Regions from separate parts of the Desulfosporosinus sp. BICA1-9 genome, predicted to be linked through region 2. Evidence: riboswitches for the same ligand, from Rfam matches in the RefSeq annotation. Region 2 holds a riboswitch; the other holds the start of a gene.

Region 1 (6,893 bases), on a different contig from region 2:
TAATCTCTTTTTCGCCGAGGGTAAAGCAGATATCCTGTAATAGATTATTGTCTTTTGTATATCCGAAATATCCATTTTTAACTTCAAGTATCATTGCCAAGCGCCTTTCGATGTTTTAAATAGGATCGCAAAGAACGGTGCCCCCACAAGGGCTGTTAAGATGCCGATCGGGATTTCTGCAGCCGTCGCCGTTCGCGCAATCATATCGACAATAATCATAAAAATCGCTCCCACAATACAAGCGGCAGGGAGCAGGCTCTTATGGTCTTCTCCCACAAGCATACGGCAGATATGCGGTATAACCAAACCTACCCAGCCGATCACCCCTGTAACTGTCACACAAGCGGCCGTAATGAAGGTAGCCATAACAATAATGACCAGCCTTGTCCTCACGGGGTTTACCCCTAAAGAATAAGCCTCTTCATCCCCCAAGGAAAGGATATTAATCCGCCATCTAAGGAGCAGCAAGACAACAATGCCTAAGAGAATGGGAACTCCAACCAGCTTCAAATTACTGTAGGAGGAATTGGCGAAACTCCCCATCAACCAATAAGTAATAGCAGGCAACTTGTCGTAGGGGTCTGCAACGTATTTGATCAACGAGATTAAGGCGCTGAATACCGCAGATATGATCATGCCGGACAACACAAGCGATAAGGTTGACGATTCTCCGCGCAGCTTAGAAAGTGTGTAGGTCATAAACACACTCAAGATGCCAAAGACCAGCGCTAAGACCGTGGCCAGCTGATTAACGCCCGAAAGCAATATGCCAAAAGCGGCTCCAAATGCCGCACCAGAGCTGACACCCAGCACATCGGGACTTACCAGGGGATTCTTAAAAACCCCTTGGAACGACGCCCCCGCGACAGCCAGCCCAGCCCCGACTAAAGCGTTCAACAGCGTTCTTGGCAAGCGGAGATTCCAGACCACTGAAGCAGCTATGCTATCTTGTTCCCCACCGAGGAGTCCCGCGATTAATATTTTCCCGACTTCACCCGGAGAAATAAAATATCTGCCCCCGAACAGCGATCCAAAAAACGTCCCCGCCAAGATTAGCAGCATGGCAAGCCACACAAACTTCAAGTTCTTTTGTTTGCAAATCATAGTGTATTTTCCTTGCCCTTCAACATAGAAGAAAGATGGTTTGACGTGCTTTATACCCAATCACCAAGTTCGGTTATATTTTCAGGTCAGGATTAAGTTTGCTATTCAAAATCCGATCTAGTTCTGGGTCAGTTAGTTTGTAATTGAAGTATTTCTGGTAAAAACTTTTCAGGTCTGCCCTCATATCGTAATCCGTGAACACCTCAGGGTGAAAAACCTTACCCAGCCACTTGATCATCAATGGGGTTTCCACACACGGCGCATCCCAGCGATAAATACCCATAGGTGCTTTATACACTCGTTTGTTTTTTACAGCATCAATTTTACTCCAATCTTGTCCTGAAAACTTGTTCTTATATAAATCTTCGGGTAATATATCGGAGAAGTTACTTAGGATAATGACTTCCGGGTTCCAGGCTATAACTTGTTCCATTGTGACTTTCTTCCAGTTATCCCCCGTCACCTCATTGGCCACGTTCACCCCGCCTGCAGTGTCGATCATGATTTTGTTCACAGATTCACCTGTGGCTACTTGAAGTTGTTCATCTCTCCGATACAGGGTCTTAGGTTTGTCTTTGCCCGCTAGTGCGCTCTCCTTGGACTTCAGATAGCTGTTGGTGTCCTGTTGATACTTGATAAGCGCAGCTGCCCGCTCTTGCTGGTTTAATATCTCACCAACCAGCTTGATGCCGTTTTGCAAATCCTCAAGAGTACCATATTTGATAGCTACAGAAGGTATACCGAGTTCTGCTAACTTTTTACCAGTTTCCAGCTGGTAATCCCAAATGACAACTAAATCAGGCTTCAGCTTAGCTACTTCTTCGTAATTGACGTTGAAGTTATTATCGACGAACGTCGAATTGACGTTGGCCATTTCAGGAGCCATGTCCTTCAAGATGTTTTTCTGGTAGGCTTTCATCACAGACGGATGCATACCAACAATTTTTTTCCCTGACCCATCAACCGCATAGACAATAGTAGCCCAAGGAATAGGCACGATGGCAATCTTTTCCACATTAACCTTAATCTCTACTTGGTTGCCCACCAAATCGGTAACAATTCTTGTCCCGGACGTTTGGTCAGCTGACGTTTTCATTCCATTCCCGCTGGATTGACACCCCGCAACGCTTAACACTAAAAACACGACTAGTAGAAGTGATAATAAATGCATCTTTCTATTACGGTGCTCGATCATAAAAATTCCCCCTCCGTTATATTCCTTAAAAGATTTATCCACCGAAAAAACCAGCTAAATAGTCATATCCTCTTCTTCCGATGTACGCGTAATGTGCATCGGCATACATCCGTCCGCTCAACCCTACATGCGGGATAGGCACATACCGGGTACTGCCTTCGCCTAGAAGTCCCTGATAAAGTGGGTCTCCGACAATGATATCCGGCTGTATTCTATCTATCCACTCTCCCAGCGCTTCCTCGCCTTCAAACAAGTGAACCCCGAAAAGCGTCTCTTCCTGATATACTTTCTTCATTCGTCTATCCATTTTCATCAAGCTGGTTGGTTCAACATAGTCAAGCCCAAAGTCGTTATGCAGACAAGAAGCCATGCAGGAAGCAAAAAGTGGTTCGCCGATCACGACGGCCCTTTGTCTAGGCTGTGCCCTACCAGTTGGAGCGTATCGTTGCTTGCTTGCGTTACTCCGAGGAATGTCTACTATCTCCGCCAGAACCTGAAACAGCCGCTGCATACCCCACAAGCCCACAGGCAAATTCATCACATAAGGTATCGAATATTCTTTTTGCATATATTGGGCAAGCCCTACACCCTCATGGGACACGACAAGGTTCAAGCCAGCAGAAGACATGCTCTGAAAGGTTTTCATATCAATTTTCTCTATTGGCGAACAATTAATTTCAAGACCGCACTGCCCCAGTTCATCCATGAGTTCGGTTAAATGTGTTTCCTTGCCAAGACTTAGAGGCGTATACCCGATGATATTCACTTGATTATTCTTCTTTTCCCTCCTTTCCAGAAAACGCTTGCCCAAGGTTAACAGCGTATAGTAAACGCCGGAGTAATAGGTCTCAAATCCCTCCGTCGGAAGCGCCAAGACGGTCAAGCCTGTCCGCTTGCTCAGCCTATCCGCCATTGCCCCGATATCGACTCCCGTCAAAGCTGGGACCGGCGTACCAATAATTGCGATGAGTTCGGTCTGCCGATTTTGCGCCCGGAGCCTTTCCGCATGAAACAGGAATTCCTCTGCTGCGCCCATGACGGCTTCCATCTCCCCCAACTTGGAACTGAAGAACAAAGTCTGCCGCAAATCCCTGATTTCATCACATTCGATGACTGCGCTACTACACCCGCCGGGCGAGTACAGAAGGTTAAGTGAATGCAAAGCAAGGAGAACAGAGCAGGCACCAGAATAGTCACTTGCCAACGAAGGTATGCGGGACAAAAAACTGCTCATCTCATACCCTCCAAAATTTCTATGATCCCCTCATATCCGAAACGATAGTCGGCACTCACCACTATTTCTTTGGCTTTTAGACAATAAAATGATGCTTTCTCTCCAATAGCAATGTCTATTCCTTCAAATCCGCCCATCTGCGTTTCAACAGTTACGTTGGAAACCAAGAAAACCTCCGCCTGGCTTCCCGTGGCAGAAAGCGCCTGAATATACGTCATATCTTGCTTGTTCACTGTTTCGGCAAATATTGCAGCAACAGAAAGGCCGATCAACTCCAGCGCCTGGGCGAGCTCAAAGGACCTTGGCCCAATCCCCACCGCAATTCGTTTTCCAACCAACGCCACAGCTACTTCGGCAGCAACTCTGTGGTACTCTTTGGCATCCTGGCTAAAATCCCAAGTAACCTGCATTCCCTCCATCAACGCTGCATAGTTATGCTTAATCTCTTTCATGTTGTAGCAGGCAGGCAAATATAGGAAGGGTATGTTCCATTTTTCCCACATGCGCACCGCCAAATCATAACCAAAACGATCCAAGGCGATGTTTAACTTTCCGTTTGCCATGTCCTCAAATTCTTCGTAGGAGTCCAGCGCGGCAAATTCTCTGATTTCCTCACCGGTACAATAGTTCCTGAGTATCTGTCTCAGGCCGAAATCCTTAGGGAGTTTTCCTGAGTCTCCCAACAGATTGATGTGGCTTTTCGTCTCTTGCAGGACGCCCCTTTGCAGCAAATCGACAAAAATACCACAGAGCCGCTCTTTAGGAAGTGTCCTTCTCCGAGCAAGCGGCCCCCGCTCAAAAACCTTCACCGGTATCCCATACCGGCTTTCTATTCGTTTTGTTAAGCTTACAAACTCAGTACCCATCAGAATATCGGCACAAGTAATATAAACGATGATCGCTTTTGACCGACGCGTTGTAACAAGGCTTTCTAGCGCCTCCTCTAATTTTTCCAGATGCTTCCCGGTAGCAAAATCGTTGCTGGAAACCGGAAGTAGGAATAACTTTTCGTTCAAGCCCTTTTTCCCGGCCCTGAAATATAATACTCTGGAACAGGATGAGGGACCTGCCGCCACTACATCAATTCCCGGCACACATAAGACCAAATTGACCAGTTCCCCGCACTCATCGTCCGCTATACCCCTATCAAAAAAACTATCAAGCGGCATTTTATTCGCGATATCCGCAAGCTTAATCTTTTCTTCGCCGCTACTTGTTCTTATATATCCCGTGCAAGACAATTCCATTTCCTCCGCTTTCCGGTACCCATCCATCTATGCTTTTCGCAATTCCAGGTCTAGCATATAGTGACTGAGTTTTTCTAATTCCTCGTCCTCAAGCGCTTTGACTGGCCTATAACCCTGATTCTCAGTAATAACACCTGCCAAATCCTTAAAGAAACAAGCTGCCTTTGAATCCGGGAACTTTTCCAGAACTGTTTTGCCTTCAAGTTCCGAAAGAGCAATTTCCCGACTGAAAGGGACATCATCCACTACCCGCGTACCTGTTAAAATCGCAAACTGTTCAACTGCCGCTCTACTCGACTCAGGATTTCTGCAATTGTGAATTAACCCCCCCAGGGTTACCGGCCTTGTCTCCTGACTTCTACTGATCCCCTTCATAATATTGTTGGCAGCATATACCGACATAAATTCCGATGATGTTACGATATAAATTGTATCGGCATACCCTTCACGCATCGGAACAGAAAAGCCACCGCACACTACATCCCCCAGCACATCATAAATAACAGTTTCCCAGGCTTCACCCCATATTTCCAGATACTGCAACTCCTCCATCATGGTGATAATCCCCCTGCCAGCACACCCAATACCAGCTTCGGGGCCTCCGGCTTCAATGCAGTTAACACCGCCAAAGCCAGGAAATACAATATCCTGGCGGGAAATACCAAGTTGCTTGGCCTGCAATTGTTGCAAGACCGTGGGAATTTTACGCCCTACGAGACACCTTGTGGAATCTGCCTTAGGATCGCACCCAATATGCAAGGTCTTAAGACCCTGCATTGCCAACGCTACAGAAATATTGGCCGCTACCGTCGATTTTCCGATTCCCCCTTTTCCATAAAACGCCAATTTCAAACAGTCTCGCTCTTTTTGTATATTCATAATAAGTGGTCATTCCTTTCGCTGTACTCAAGGCACAAAAATTAATGAAAGTGCCCCTTCCTCACACTTCTACAAAGCTGTAATAGCTAGCCAAAATAAAGAGACAACCCCTCATCACTAATCATAAAGACAGTAATGAATCAGTTGTCTCGAACGACGCGTTCTTCCCCGCTTTCAAGTCGCATTCGCATTTTTGAAAACAGATCCCGCTAGCAGAAGACTTTTACCCAAAAGGTCAGTTTCCCTCGGGAAAGCAAATATGTACCCATAAAATAGATAAGGCCCTCCAAAATTTGAAGGGCCAGATAAACTCAGGTCCCTCCACCCATCCATCGTGAGTAAAGTATATGAGCAATCAGGTCTCCTGGCTCAGGTTCATCGTTTAGTGCCTCCTTCCCAAGTTTCCTCAGTGGATGTAGCACAAACTCCCCATTACAGTGGCGGGACCGCGCTGGATTTACATCAGCTTCCCTGTTATTATTTTTCCGTTAAGAAAAATCGCTTGCTCATTTGTTAAATTATTAAATTGTTAAAATGGCAAATTAAACATATCACATAGACAATACTTGGTCAAGTGCGAACCGACGAGGGTTCTCCGAATGATTTATTCTCCATCCATACAATAGCGTTCTCTAGAATCTGAGTTTTTTTCTATTAAAACACTTTTCACGTCTTTTTCTAAGATGTCTAACCCAATTGCCATAGTCTTCATACATCTCTCCCCCTAGTGTTCTAATCATACGTGTACCATCCACCGTCTTAGCCTCAGGTACGCCGTAAAAGGAATTAGTTATCTGAGTCAGTATAGTAATTACCCGATTTTTCCTCACGATCAGCACGACCTGATAACCCTCTTGTATAGGATCTGGGGCTAAGTAGTACTTAGTGCATCCTTTCATTTTGTTCAATATACAAGCTACCTCATTAGCCTCCTCAAAAGAAACCTCGTGTGCAGTTTGTAACCACTCCTCCATAAAGCGGTTAACTGTGAGTGGGTCTAACCCAAGTCTGCAGATAACACCTTCTAAACTATGAACAGTGGCTGTAATCATGACAATTCGCTCCCATACACTCTGTATTTATACATATCTACGCTCTTCCTTTTTGTTAATTTTCTCCCGTCGTTTCACCAGTCATGCCTCTTTCATAAGAAAATCAAAAAAACCCTCTACAGATACCTGTAAAGGGATATAGCTGACTTCGCTAGCCGGACAATATTCGCTGACTTCCCGGC
Region 2 (14,480 bases):
TAAGGAATGGACGTTTCAGCTGCGCAAGGGTGTCCAGTTCCACGACGGCGAAGGCTTCAATGCGGATGCGGTCGTCGCAAACTTTGACCGTATGAAGTTGGGCGTTAAGAAATCCTCTTTCTACCCGCTGGATATCAATTCCAACTATCCTGGGCTGAAAGAGTACTCCAAGGTGGACGATTATACCTTTAAACTCATCTTTAAGAATCCCTCACCCACTCAGATCTACAATATGGTGAACTTCGGAAGTGCCATGTACAGCCCTAAATGCTTCGATAAGGAAGGAAATTTCAACGGTATTGCCCAAGGTACCGGTCCTTTTAAAGTTGTTGAGAACGTGAAGGACCAATATGTTCTGTTGGAGCGTAATGATCATTACTATGGCGAAAAGGCCAAAGCAAAATCCATTCGGGTTAAAGTAATTCCTGATGCGGATACTCGCTTTTCTGCCTTAAAATCCGCTGAGATTATGGGCGTATTGGATCTAAAAGCAATTCCTGCTTCGCTAGCCGTAGAGCTTAAAAAAGATCCTGACTTTGCGTTGACTACCAATAAATCCACGATGATTCGTTTTCTGGGGGTCAATGGAACCAAGTTTCCGTTCAATGATCTGCGTATGCGTCAGGCTGTCAGCCTTGCCCTCAACCGCCAGTCTATAGTGACTGACCTATACTGCGGGTTTGGTTCTCCTACTACCAATATCCTTAATTACAGCACTCCATTTTATAAGGAAATTCCCGTGAAAGAGAATCTGGAAAAAGCCAAAGCGCTGGTCAAAGCGGTACTGGGGGATAAACGTTGTGAAATTGTCTATCTGATAAACGGCAGCGAGTCCACCCAGAAACCGGAGGCGGAGCTGATTGCAGCCTGGCTTTCGGAAATAGGGCTGGATGTTAAAATTCAACCCTTGGAGTATGCTACTATGAAAGAGGAAATGAAATCAGGCAACCACAATCTTGTCCGTCTACAGCAGGGACTCTCCAACAGCGAACCCTTCACCATCTTCAACCGCTTTATGCTCACCAGCGGTGACCATAATAAGAATTACAGTCTCGGCTACAACAACTCTGAGGTGGAAAAACTGATGAAAGAGGCGGCAGCCACTCTCGATATGGAAAAGCGCAAAGAAATCTATAATCAGATCCAGCAGATTTCCAGCGAGGATTTTCCAGTCATTCCTCTGTTTAACGATGTGACCTTGATGGCTTACAGTACTAAACTGACTGGTTATGAGGCAAAACTTTACGGTTTGGAACTGCCGAATGTTGCTTGGGCTGAATAGGCAATGAGCAGGTATATCTTGCAGAAAATTGCCTCGCTGGTTCCGGTTCTGCTGGGTATTTCCCTGATTGCTTTTACGCTGGGGGTTATTTCCCCCGGCGACCCGGCGGAAATTGCGCTTAGTCAGGGCGGCATGTCTGAGGCGAGACCGGAACAGATTGCCGCGTTGCGGGAAGAGATGGGACTTAACGATCCGCTGCCCGTACAGTATATTCGCTGGGTAAAAAACGCCCTGCACGGTGACCTCGGCTACTCATATGCCACCAGCGAACCAGTGAGTGAAGAGCTTGCTCGGCGCTTGCCGGTAACCCTAAAGCTGGCAGGATATGCTATGCTGCTAACCTGTGCAGGCGGAATCCTAATAGGCACCTTGTCTGCGGCCTATAAAGACAGCCTGCTTGACCATGGCATCCAAGGACTAACCAATATAATGCTTTCCATTCCGGGTTTTTGGCTTGCCATTTTGATGGTGCTGCTGTTCGCTGAGGTCCTTGGGTGGCTGCCCACCAGCGGTACAGGCGGAGCTAAATATATGTTAATGCCGGCAATAGTGCTGTCTTGCGCCACTACCGCAACAGCTGCGCGTTTGATGCGTTCCGCGCTTCTGGGGGAATTGGGAAAACAATATTTTCTTGCCGCTAACGCCAAAGGAATCAGTAAATATCGCCTTATTGTGCGAAACGCCCTGCCCAACGCCATTGTGCCCGTCATTACGCTGTTGGGCAATTATTTTGGCGGAATACTGGGTGGCTCGGTTGTTGTAGAAACTATCTTTGCACTCCCGGGCGTGGGAAGCTATGCCATCGAGGCCATTTACATGCGTAATTATCCGGCCCTTCAAGGCTATGTTTTGCTTACCGGATTTCTTTTTGTCGCTGTCACACTGGCGGTAGATTTAATCAGCTTGGTGCTGAATCCGAAAATAAGGCTGGGAGGGAGCAGTATTTGAAGAACAAGGGAAAAGCGCAAGGCATCATTGCCGTGCTGCTTCTGTCCGTGATTATCCTTTCCAGCGTCTTAGCACCGCTGATCGCGCCCTATCCGCCTAATACCACCGAGATGTCGGTGCGTCTGGAGGGACCATCTTTAGGACATCCTCTGGGAACTGATTCGCTGGGGCGGGATATGCTCAGCCGCGTCCTGTACGGGGGTCGAATCTCTATGCTGCTGGCGCTGATGGCGACGGTTCTGTCCATGCTGCTCGGTATGCTCTTGGGAATGATTGCGGGTTACTATGGAGGCGCGGCGGACTGGTGCCTCACCGTACTTGCCAATATTTTCCAGGGTCTGCCCGGAACCTGTCTGATGATCGCTATTGCAGGGGTGATGGGCCCGAGCATCCAGAGTCTGCTGCTGGCTTTGATACTAACCTCATGGGCAGGATTTTCCCGAATTGTGCGCACCGAGGTACTGCGCTTGCGAGAGGAGCCCTATATAGAGGCAATGCGCTGTCTAGGAAGTAGTAATAGGCGTTTGATCTTTCGTCACATCCTTCCTAATATGATCAATAATATGATTATCCTTTTTACAATCCGGGTGGGACGCAGTGTGTTGTCTATCGCCTCGCTGAGCTTTTTAGGGTTAGGAGTTCAACCGCCCACACCTGACTGGAGTGTTATGATTAATGATGCACGCCTTCATTACCGCAGTTCCCCGCATCTAATTCTTGTGCCGGGGCTGTGTATTTTTTTATTACTGCTGGCTATCAATATGCTGGGCGACGTTCTGCGCGATCATTTTGACATAAAAAATGAGGAGGTGCGCGAATGCTAGAAGCCACTTCCAATCACATTGTTATTCAGGATGCCACCGTACATTTTGCGGTTTCCTCCGGTTCGGTTAAAGCAGTTGACCATGTTTTCGCTACCTTTCGCAGTGGACAAATTACCGGACTCATCGGAGAGAGCGGCTGCGGAAAATCCGTACTCGGACTGGCGATCCTCGGCTTGCTGCCTTCCTATGCACAGGTGGGCGGCGACATCCTTTATTGCGGGCTTAACATTGCCAAAGCTTCGCTCCGACAGCTGCGTACCCTGCGTGGAAAGGAAATCAGTCTGATCCCGCAGAATCCAAGCGATTCGCTCAACCCGGTGAGGCGGATCGGCGTTCAACTTGACGAAGCACTGATGATAGTAGATAAGAACGCCAAAAGCCGCAGGCGAAAGGCGGAAAGTCTGCTGCACAGCTTCGGCTTTGATGATCCGGGGCGTATTTTGCGCTCCTATCCGTTTGAGCTGAGCGGTGGTATGCAGCAACGCGTACTGTGTGCCATCGGTATTTCTTGTTCACCACGCTGGGTATTGGCGGATGAACCGACCAAGGGGCTTGACAGGGATCTACGCGAGCAGGTTTACGAAACGCTTGTTTCGATGAAACTGCAGGGCGTGGACGGGATGATTGTCATTACCCATGACCTTGGGTTGGCTGAAAAGCTGTGCGACTGTGTGGCAGTGATGTACAGCGGAGAGATTTTGGAAATGGGGCAGGATGTTCTGAAAACTCCGCTGCATCCCTATTCGCAGGGATTTCTGGCCTCACTTCCTCAAAATGGGATGGAGCCCATGTCCGGTATGCCTCCGGCACCCGGAGAAAGCTTTACTGGCTGCAAATTTGCGCCCCGCTGTATACACTGCACTGTGCGTTGCACGGCGGAAAAACCGAATTCTTATGAACACGGCGGCAGGCTTGTGAGGTGCTTTTTATATGCTTGAAGCCCGCGAAGTTTGTAAGACTTTTCGCAGGGGTGGGGGACGAAAGTCCTTTTTGGCTCTCGACAATGTCAGCTTGCAAATTGATAGGGGGGAAACCCTTGGTCTGATGGGACCCAGCGGTTGCGGCAAAAGCACTTTAGCTCGTATTCTGCTGCGCTTGATTCCAAGCGATGGCGGCGGAGTGTTCTATAAGGGTGAGAATATAACGCTGCTAAAAGGTAAAGCGTTGCTTCCCTTCCGCGGCGAGGTTCAACTTATTTCCCAGCGCCCGGAATCCTTTTTTAATCCAGTCATAAAACTAAAAGACAGCGTACTGGAACCGCTTAAAATTTTTCGCCTTTATGAAAAAGTATCCGCCCACGAAATGCTTTACCGGGTGCTTGAGCAGGTAAAGCTGAATGATTCTTTGTTAGAACGCTATCCGCATCAGGTGAGCGGCGGCGAAATCCAGCGTCTTTCCATCTGTCGCGCTCTGATGTTGCAACCGCGGGTACTTGTTCTGGATGAAGCTACCTCTATGTTGGATGTTTCGGTGCAGGCACAAATTTTGCACATTTTGAAAGATCTGCAAAAAACGCGGCAACTTTCCTATCTTTTCATTTCCCACGATAGAGAGGTTGTGGGCTGGATGTCCGACCGGGTGGTAGAGATGAGGCAGGGAAGAATTTGAAGGTATTTGAGAAACAAGGGGACAGGTTCCTTGTTTTAATTTCCATTATCTGTCCCTGTCCCGCTGTTTGCCTTTGGGTTCGGCTTCGCATCTTTTCATCTTTCCGGGGTTATATAAAAATGATACGCGTGCCCGATAGAGGTATAACGAACCATAATAAACACAAGCTTCCTGGACCGTTCGGACATGTTCTCGAGCCGTATCGACATAGGCAATACTGGGATAATATCCAATTAGCCAAAGGATGTTTAAAATGCTGTAAACTGTATTGTTATAAAATATTACCTCTTTAAGCTTAAGAATGTCCGTGCGAATAATGTCCTGAACAGAGTCGGTACGATCCACAAAATTTGACAAAAAGCAGTAGCCCTTGCTGGCCTCGATCATCTTCTCTAGCGTGATTAGATCATGGATCCCTGGGCTGTTGATCGCGGTCACCAAGTCAAATCTTTTTCTCCAGCCGTAGTCTTCAAGGTTGACTTCATCCCAGTTTAAGTTTCTAAACAAGATATTGGTGAGGTTGGCAGCTTCGGCATTCTTCACCGCATAGTCTAACATTTTGTCGGATATGTCTAGGCCTGTAACGTCTGCTGACTTCTTGGCAAATTCAACGGCAAAGCGTCCTGGACCGCAGCCTATGTCTAAGACGCTACTATTCTCGGTGAGAAGGCTCTTATGTGACAAAAAATTAACGATTTTCTTAATGCGCTCATCAGGACCCCCTTGAGAAACTATCTTGTTAAACTCATCCGCCCTGTTGTCCCAAAACGACTTACCGGATGCTTTAGCAGCCTTTCCCTCGTCCCAAAGGTGGGTAAAATATTGAAGATCAAGTTAGCATTCAACATTTACAAAACCATATTTCAGAGGGGAACCAATTGTTATCAGAGTTCGAGACCATGACGCTTTACTAGATAATAGTAAACTGCAAAAGCAGTACATAACTATTTACTCAAACCAACACCCTAGGCTACATAAAGTTGCCTAGGGTGTTGGTTAAATCTTTTCTAAGATAATACGGTGGTTGAGAAGGGTCATGTTTTTAATTTTGGCTTGGATAAATAGTTGTTTTCCGAAGATATCCATTAGTTTTAAGTCATTTTCACAGGGCTCGATGGTATCAACTGACTTCATGAGCATCACTTCGTTTTCTCCATCTTTGAGAAAAGCATTCGATTCACACATCACAGTTCGCTCCTTCTTTTATGAATTATAAAAGCCTATACCAGAACAAGTTCATAAGCAGTTGCCTAGGACAGGATCATTTTCTGTTAGGGTCAGACCCAATGATATCTTGACGGTCAGATCAGAATATCTTTAGGTCTGAAGTTGATAGTTTCTGACATTTTCGAACATAAGATGCAGGAAGATTTTGAAGGCGTTTTGGAACGTGGAATTCATTACTTTACAAACTATGGGAAGACAGCTGGCATGGGCTCATATGCCAATAATCACCTCCTTTGAAAAATGAAAAAGACCATGGAGGTCTTGACCAGACTTAATGTCAGGTCAAGACCTCCATGGTCTCTTTTTTACATAATGAATAGTTGCCTATGTTAATAGTATTCTACATAAAAGTGTTAATTCCTGCTGCGTTTTTATTTTTTTTACAGCAGCAATACTCCGGCAATCACTTATAAATATCTGCAATGGCTTTGGCCACCGGGATAAGGAGCAATTGCCCCAATATGGTTCCTATTAGCTTGGCGCTCATCAAAATAACGACAAGGGCTTTGACATCTTCATATATTATGTGAATTATAAAAGTTAAAAAAACAATTAATATATATTAAAACTGCACTTGCCCACCCCCATCCTTAATATGGCTATGCCGGATAGGGGATAGAAATACTCAGTAGCTCTAAGGGAGTGTTCATCAATATAAAAAAATAAACTTCATGGTTGACACATTAGGTTAATATACGATAACATGATAGCAATTGAATATTGGAAAATAAAGGTGCAAGTACTAAGAGTACAGCTTAAAAGGGAAGCAGGTAAAAGTCCTGCACGGTCCCGCCACTGTAATGGGGAGATGTTTCATACTATAGGCCACTGGTAGATACCGGGAAGGCGTGAAGCATTAATGAACCAAAGTCAGAAGACCTGCCTTTGTTTAATGAACCAATAACTCTACGAGCGATAGGGGGGTTCCATAAGTAAGTGTTGTATTCAGGGAGATACACAGCCTCTTGGCGCTCAGCGTCAAGGGGCTTTTTGAATTGGAAAAATTGGAGGTTATTTAACCGATGATAACAGAAATTATTAAAAGAGATGGAAGAATTGAGTCTTTCAATCAAGAGAAAATAGTTCATGCAATTTTTAAAGCTGCCACAGCTTGTGGAGGATCGGACTATGAGCGTGCTGAGGAAATAGGCAGACAGGTAGTAGATGTATTACAAAGAAATTTTAGGGACAAGCAACCGGATGTAGAATCGATACAAGATATCGTCGAAAAAGTCCTCATAGAAAACGGACATGCCAAAACAGCCAAAGCATATATACTTTATCGTCAGAAAAGGAAAAGCACCCGTGAAATGGATGCGCTGATTGGGGCGACCATTGGTATGTTTTCCGACTACCTAGGAGATAAGGACTGGCAAATTAGTGAGAATGCGAACACCCAAAAAAGTATCAATGGTTTAAACAATTATATACGAGAAGTCTTTACCAAAAAGTATTGGCTTTATGAAATCTATCCTCAGGAAGTTCGAGAGGCGCATGAAAGTGGAGAGTGCCACATCCATGACCTGGGCTTTTTTGGACCCTATTGTGCAGGATGGGATTTGAGACAGCTCCTGCTGGATGGATTCGGAGGAGTACCTGGCAAGGTGGAAAGCGGTCCAGCCAAACATTTACGATCTTTCCTCGGGCAAATCGTAAATTCTACCTTTACTACACAAGGGGAAACTGCCGGAGCCCAGGCTTGGTCAAGTTTTGACACCTTTTGTGCGCCTTTTATTCGGAATGACCAATTGACATTTACTCAAGTCAAACAGTGTTTGCAAGAATTTGTTTTTAACCTCAATGTTCCCACACGGGTTGGATTTCAGTGCCCCTTTTCCAACCTTACGTTTGACATCAGGGTGCCTTCTACATTGAGAGATGAGCAGGTGATTATTGGCGGAACATACGCTGAGGATAAATATGGAGATTTTCAGGAAGAGTTGGATATGTTCAACTTGGCGTTCTGTGAAGTGATGCTGGAAGGAGATTCAAAGGGAAGAGTGTTTACTTTCCCAATTCCCACCCTTAATATTACCAAAGACTTTGATTGGGAGAGTCCTGTAGCGGATGCCTTTATGAGAATTACTTGTAAGTATGGAATTCCTTATTTCGCTAATTATGTAAACTCAGATCTGTCTCCCGAAGATGCTGTATCCATGTGCTGCCGGTTAAGGCTAGATACCGGTGAACTCAGGAAACGAGGTGGGGGTTTGTTCGGAAGCAATCCTCTCACAGGATCAATCGGTGTAGTTACCATTAACCTGCCTAGATTAGCGTATCTATCCAATTCAAAACAGGAATTTATGGAACGTCTGAACCAAATGGCGGAAGTCGGGCGCACGGCCTTGGAAATCAAGCGGAAAATTATTGAGCAGCAGTCAGAACGGGGGATGTATCCCTATTCATGCCATTATTTGAGACATTCAAAGGCGCGGACCGGGCATTATTGGCACAATCATTTCAGTACGATCGGTATCATAGGAATGAATGAGGCATTACTGAATTTCATGGGCCAAGGAATTGAAACTGAAGAAGGTCGGGAGTTTTCGGTGAGTGTCATGAACTATTTGAGAGAGCTGCTGGTTAAATTTCAACACGAGACCGGAAACGTCTACAATTTAGAGGCGACGCCAGCAGAGGGAACATCATACCGTCTGGCTATGTTGGATATTAAAAAGTATGACTCAATTATTACGGCTGGTGATGAAGTTCCTTATTACTCAAACTCAACCCAACTTCCGGTAGGTTATACGGATGATATATTTGAGGTTTTGGAGCTACAGGACGAACTGCAGTCTCTTTACACAGGGGGAACGGTTCAGCACCTCTATCTTGGAGAAGCAGTTGAGGATATTAAGGTTTGTAAGCGGCTTATTCAAAAAATATTTAACAAACATAAAATCCCATACATCTCCATTACGCCAACCTTCAGTATCTGCGACTCTCACGGATACATCAGCGGAGAACATTTCAGATGCCCTGAATGTGGTGCCGAAGCCGAGGTATGGTCCAGAGTGACAGGATACCTCAGACCGGTCAAGAACTATAATCTTGGGAAGAAAGAAGAGTATAACCAGAGGAAAAAATTCAGGATTCAGGAGGTGTTATCATGAATATAGCAGAATTTATAAAGGCCTCATTTGTGGATTATCCGGGTAAGATAGCGTCTGTGGTTTTTACCCAGGGCTGTAACTTAAGATGTGGTTATTGTCACAACGTCAGTCTACTAGATACTAAGGACACTTCAAACGGTATTCTGCCTGAAGAAATTTTCGAATGGCTTTCCAAAAGAAAAGGAATGATCGACGCAGTGGTTGTAAGCGGAGGAGAACCGACGTTGCAAAAGAATCTTCACGTTTTTATCGAAGAATTGAAAGCAATGAGGATGCTCGTAAAGCTTGACACAAACGGAACAAATCCGGATATCTTGAGAACGCTGATAGAAGAAGAGCTTCTAGATTTTATCGCCATGGACTTAAAGGCTCCGCTCAGCAAATATGAAAGCATTACAGGGACAAGCCAGTTGGAGTTATCGTCAATTCGGGAAAGTGTGGAAGTCATTAAAAATAGCGGACTTGCCCATGAGTTCAGGACAACACTATGTCCAGAACTCGAAGCAGATGATATACCCAGCATCATTTTAGATTTTGAAATTGCTTCAAATTATGTGGTGCAGAGCTGCAGAAGCACGGAACTTAAAAAAGCAGCTAGGAACATGCAAGATTTGAAGAGATTGACTCAGTGGTCTAAAAAGAATTTGTCCTTCTCTTTTCGAGGATTTGAAGTCGGCTAAGGTGACGTGCTGGGTGATGTAGTTACCCTTGTCCCAACCGCCTCGGAGAGTGCCGTGAGGTTAGAAGTTAATGAGGGAGGAGAAATAAGCATGCAACAAGGTCTCATCCATATTTATACAGGTGCAGGGAAGGGGAAGACGACAGCAGCAATCGGGTTGGGGCTCAGGGCGTATGGGCAAGGACTTAGGGTCCTCATGGTTCAATTTTTAAAAGGATGGACTACGGGAGAAAGGAAAGTCATCGCCAGTTTAGGACCGTGCTTTCAGCTCTTTAGTAAGAAAGAAAATGACAAATTCACTTGGGGAATGACAGAGGAAGAAATGGCAGGAATAAAAGGAGAAATGCGGATTGGTCTGAACTATACTATTGAGGCCGTCAAGAGCGGGGAATGGGATTTGATCATCATGGACGAGATTATGGCAGCGGTGAATTGCGGGTACCTGCCTCTGAAGGAAGTAGTCGAGATTGTTAAGATCAAGCCACTAAAATTGGAACTCGTTCTGACAGGGAGGGATGCCCCTTCAAAGCTGATCGAGTTAGCTGATTATGTCTCGGAAATAACTGCCCGCAAACATCCCATGGAAAAGGGCATAATGGAGCGAGAGGGAATAGAGTATTAAGACTAGCTGAGAAATCACAACAGGGAAAGAACAGGCAGGTGAAAAAATGACACTTCAACAGCTTAAATATGCAATTGTAATCGCAACCTGGGGCTCCATTAATGTCGCTGCAAAGCGTTTATTCATATCTCAGCCCAGCCTTTCCAACGCAATAAAAGAATTGGAAGCAGAGCTTAATATCACGATTTTTGAGCGCTCCAACAAGGGAATTAGTATTTCAGTTGAGGGGGCAGAATTTCTTGGCTATGCACGGCAGGTATTGGAGCAAACAGAACTGTTGAAAAACCGTTACCTAGATGCAAAGCCATCTCCCCAGCACTTTTCTGTTTCAACCCAGCACTATGCTTTTTCTGTAAATGCCTTTGTAAATCTCATAAAAAAATACGCCTTGGAGGAATATGAGTTTACCTTGCGAGAAACAAAAACCTATGAAATTTTGGAGGATGTAAAAAACCTCCGCAGCGAAATCGGTATTTTGTATCTCAATGAATTTAATTCAAAGGTAATCAATAAGCTTATGAAAGAAAACAATTTGGAGTTTACAGTATTATTTAAAGCTGCACCTCATGTTTTCATCAGTACTCAAAATCCGCTGGCAAAGCAAGAGAGAGTCACGTTGGAGGATTTGGATTCGTATCCCTGCCTGTCCTTTGAACAAGGAGAGTACAATTCTTTCCATTTTTCAGAGGAAATATTGAGTACCTTATCTCATAAAAAGAGTATCCGTGTGAGCGACAGGGCAACTCTGTTTAATCTTCTGATCGGATTAAATGGATACACCATTTCAACAGGCGTTTTAAGTGCTGACCTTAACGGCAATAACATCATCCCAATACCCTTGAATATTAATGAAACTATTACTGTAGGATGGATTTCACATAAAAGTGTAACGCTTAGCAGGCTTGCGACAGCTTATGTGCAAGAATTGGACAAAGTAACTAAAAATCTATAGATGATTCCACTGTAGAAACCTATTACACGTCTAAAATCATAATTATATACCTTATTTATAAGATGCCCTAAAATGGCTTGTTATAGTTTTATGCTATAACAAGCCATAGCTTTTTAGAGTTACCCTATATCTCTTTTATCATGCTATAGTGAATGTATTAGGTTCAAATACATCAAAAGTATTTACTCAAAATTAAGGGGGCTAACTAATGAGATATAATATCGAGGATTATTTAAAGGAAAGAATTCTTGTCCTGGATGGCGCAATGGGGACTTGTATCCAAGGATATAACTTAAATGAGCAAGAGTTTACCGGAAGTTGTAATTGTCATAGAAGCCAAAAGGGGAATAATGACCTTTTAAATATTACTCATCCAGAGATTATTAAAGCTATTCATAAAAGTTATCTAGAAGCTGGGGCGGACATTATTGAAACAAATACCTTTAATGCAACCAGAATATCTCAAAAGGATTATGGTATGGAGGATAAGGTCTATGAGCTTAACTTCCAAGGAGCAAAGCTAGCAAGAGAAGAGGCAGATCTTTTTACTAACGTTGATCCAAGTAAACCGCGTTTTGTAGCAGGTTCAGTTGGGCCTACCAATAGAACAGCATCCCTTTCACCAGATGTTGAAAACCCAGGAATAAGAAATATTAGCTTTGAGGAACTCGTACTTGCTTATGGGGAGCAGGTACAGGGGCTTGTAGATGGTGGAGTAGATATTATATTTATTGAAACAATATTTGATGCCTTAAATGCTAGGGCAGCTATATTTGCAGCTGAAAATGTCTTTGAGGAAAAAGGTATAACACTGCCTATAATTATCTCAGGTACTATTGCGGATAAAAGTGGTCGTATCTTATCCGGTCAAACGCTTGAAGCTTTTGCACACACTATGAAGGGTGATGAAATTCTTGGCATAGGATTAAACTGTTCCTTTGGCGCTAAGGATTTAATTCCTTTCATTAAAGATCTTTCCAAAACACAAGATCGGTATGTAACCTTCCATCCAAATGCAGGTCTGCCAAACTCCCTAGGGGAGTATGAGGAACGTCCGGAAGAAACTGCGGCTTTGGTAAAGGAATTAGCAGAGGAAGGTCATTTAAATATTGTCGGGGCATGTTGCGGTTCAACACCGGCGCATATTAAAGCGATCAGTGAAGCGGTTAAGGGTATCAAACCAAGAAAAATTCCTCTGATCGAGAAAGAGACTGTTTACTGTGGTCTTGAAGCCATTGTCATAAAGAAAGAAAATAATTTTGTCAATATTGGGGAAAGAACGAATGTTTCTGGATCAGCTAAGTTTGCAAGACTAATTAGAGAGAAAAAATATGAAGAAGCATTATTTGTGGCCAAGGAACAGGTGGAAAACGGAGCACAAATTATAGATATAAACTTTGATGATGGGCTACTTGATGCCTTAAGTGAAATGGATATATTTCTTAAGCTTCTCGCTAGCGAGCCAGATATTTCCAGAGTTCCAGTGATGATTGATTCATCAAAATTTGAGGTTTTAGAAGTAGGCTTAAAGGCAATTCAAGGTAAAGCAGTTGTAAATTCTATAAGCCTAAAAGAAGGGGAAGAGGAGTTTATTCGGCAAGCGACGTTAATTAAAAGATATGGTGCGGGCGTTGTGGTAATGGCTTTTGATGAACAAGGCCAGGCAGATACTTTTGAGAAGAGAATTGCAGTTTGCAAAAGAGCTTATGATTTATTAGTGAATAAGGTGAAGTTTCCACCAACTGATATTATTTTTGACCCTAATATTTTAGCAATTGCCACAGGGATTGAAGAGCACAACAATTACGCGGTCGATTTTATTAACACCGTAAAATGGATCAAGGAAAATCTTCCTTATGCCAAGGTAAGTGGTGGGGTAAGTAATTTATCCTTCTCCTTTAGAGGAAACAATGCCATAAGGGAAGCTATGCACTCTGCGTTTTTGTATCACGCTATTGCTGCAGGAATTGATATGGCTATTGTAAACCCAAGTATGATTCAAATTTATGATGAAATAGATAAGGAGCTCCTGGAAAAGGTTGAAGATGTGATCTTGAATAAAACACCGGATTCTGCCGAAAAACTTTTAGAGTTTGCGGAAAAATACAAAGCGTCTGGTGGGGATCAAGTTGAGAATAAACTTGCCTGGAGAGAGAAAGATTGCAAGGAACGATTAATACATGCTTTAGTAAAAGGCATAGCGGAATTCATAGAAGAAGACGTTGAAGAAGTCAGAAGACAATATGACAGAGCAGAAAAGGTTATTGAAGGACCGCTGATGGATGGAATGAAGGTGGTTGGAGAATTATTTGGAGAAGGCAAAATGTTTCTCCCGCAGGTTGTAAAAAGCGCAAGAGTTATGAAAAAGGCTGTAGGCTTTTTATTACCATACATTGAGGCAGAGAAGAAGAGTAGTGAAAGTAGCAGTGCAGGAAAAGTGGTCGTTGCAACGGTTAAGGGTGATGTCCATGATATAGGCAAAAACATCGTTTCAGTCATTCTGTCTTGCAATAATTTTGAAGTTATTGATCTTGGAGTAATGGCATCTTGCGAAGTAATCCTCCAAACAGCAAAAAAAGAAAATGCAGATATCATAGCCCTGAGTGGACTTATTACTCCCTCATTAGATGAGATGTCTAATGTGGCGGAGGAAATGGAACGGCAAGGGTTTAATATTCCCCTGATGATTGGTGGAGCAACAACTTCTAAGACTCACACATCCTTAAAGATTGCACCTAAATATTCAAAGGGAGTCGTGTATAGCGTTGACGCTTCAAAAGCCGTAGAAGCTGCTAAAAAGCTGGTCGATAAGAATGAAAGAGATAGGTATTTAGCCCAAATTGAGGAGGAATACCAAAATCTAAGAGAAAGCTACGGGAAAATTGAAAGAAAGCTTGTGCCACTGGAAGAAGCTAGAGAAAAGAAATTTAAAATAGATTGGAATAAGGAAAGTATAAGCGTTCCAAACTTAATTGGAACTAAACATTTGAAAAATTTCCCCATCAGCGAGATTAGAAACTATATTGATTGGTCTTATTTCTTTGTAGCTTGGGGTATGGGCATGGTGTATCCCAAAATTATGGAAGATCCTAAATATAGTGAAGAAGCTAAAAAGCTTTTTGATGATGCCAATGAAATGTTAGATTTACTAGAGAGGGAAGACATACTTACAGCAAATGCTGTTTTGGGTATTTTTCCTGCTAACTCTTTAGGAGATGACCTTGA

The links. Region 2 has a riboswitch for cobalamin ahead of JL57_RS26510 (ribonucleoside triphosphate reductase). Riboswitches for the same ligand answer to the same signal wherever they lie in the genome.
Region 1: it holds a riboswitch for cobalamin, as region 2 does, so the genes downstream of both, JL57_RS06405 (nitrogenase iron protein NifH) here and JL57_RS26510 (ribonucleoside triphosphate reductase) in region 2, are expected to answer to the same signal.

What each region holds. Positions count from the first base shown of each region.
Region 1 is NZ_JUEE01000047.1:747-7,639, forward strand. Features, by position in the region: gene JL57_RS06380 (ABC transporter ATP-binding protein) at 1-94, opposite strand, end outside; gene JL57_RS06385 (iron ABC transporter permease) at 91-1,104, opposite strand; gene JL57_RS06390 (ABC transporter substrate-binding protein) at 1,178-2,299, opposite strand; gene JL57_RS06395 (nitrogenase component 1) at 2,334-3,533, opposite strand; gene JL57_RS06400 (nitrogenase component 1) at 3,530-4,774, opposite strand; gene JL57_RS06405 (nitrogenase iron protein NifH) at 4,808-5,659, opposite strand; cobalamin riboswitch at 5,996-6,176, opposite strand; gene JL57_RS06410 (hypothetical protein) at 6,292-6,711, opposite strand.
Region 2 is NZ_JUEE01000213.1:28,596-43,075, reverse strand. Features, by position in the region: gene JL57_RS26545 (ABC transporter substrate-binding protein) at 1-1,282, shown strand, start outside; gene JL57_RS26540 (ABC transporter permease) at 1,286-2,230, shown strand; gene JL57_RS26535 (ABC transporter permease) at 2,227-3,054, shown strand; gene JL57_RS26530 (ABC transporter ATP-binding protein) at 3,048-3,992, shown strand; gene JL57_RS26525 (ABC transporter ATP-binding protein) at 3,985-4,662, shown strand; partial or broken gene JL57_RS26520 (class I SAM-dependent methyltransferase) at 4,708-5,406, opposite strand; gene JL57_RS26515 (CooT family nickel-binding protein) at 5,659-5,847, opposite strand; gene JL57_RS36700 (hypothetical protein) at 5,992-6,126, shown strand; partial or broken gene JL57_RS35640 (DUF2837 family protein) at 6,293-6,409, opposite strand; cobalamin riboswitch at 6,604-6,791, shown strand; gene JL57_RS26510 (ribonucleoside triphosphate reductase) at 6,912-9,002, shown strand; gene JL57_RS26505 (anaerobic ribonucleoside-triphosphate reductase activating protein) at 8,999-9,682, shown strand; gene JL57_RS26500 (cob(I)yrinic acid a,c-diamide adenosyltransferase) at 9,773-10,303, shown strand; gene JL57_RS26495 (LysR family transcriptional regulator) at 10,350-11,255, shown strand; gene metH (methionine synthase) at 11,464-14,480, shown strand, end outside.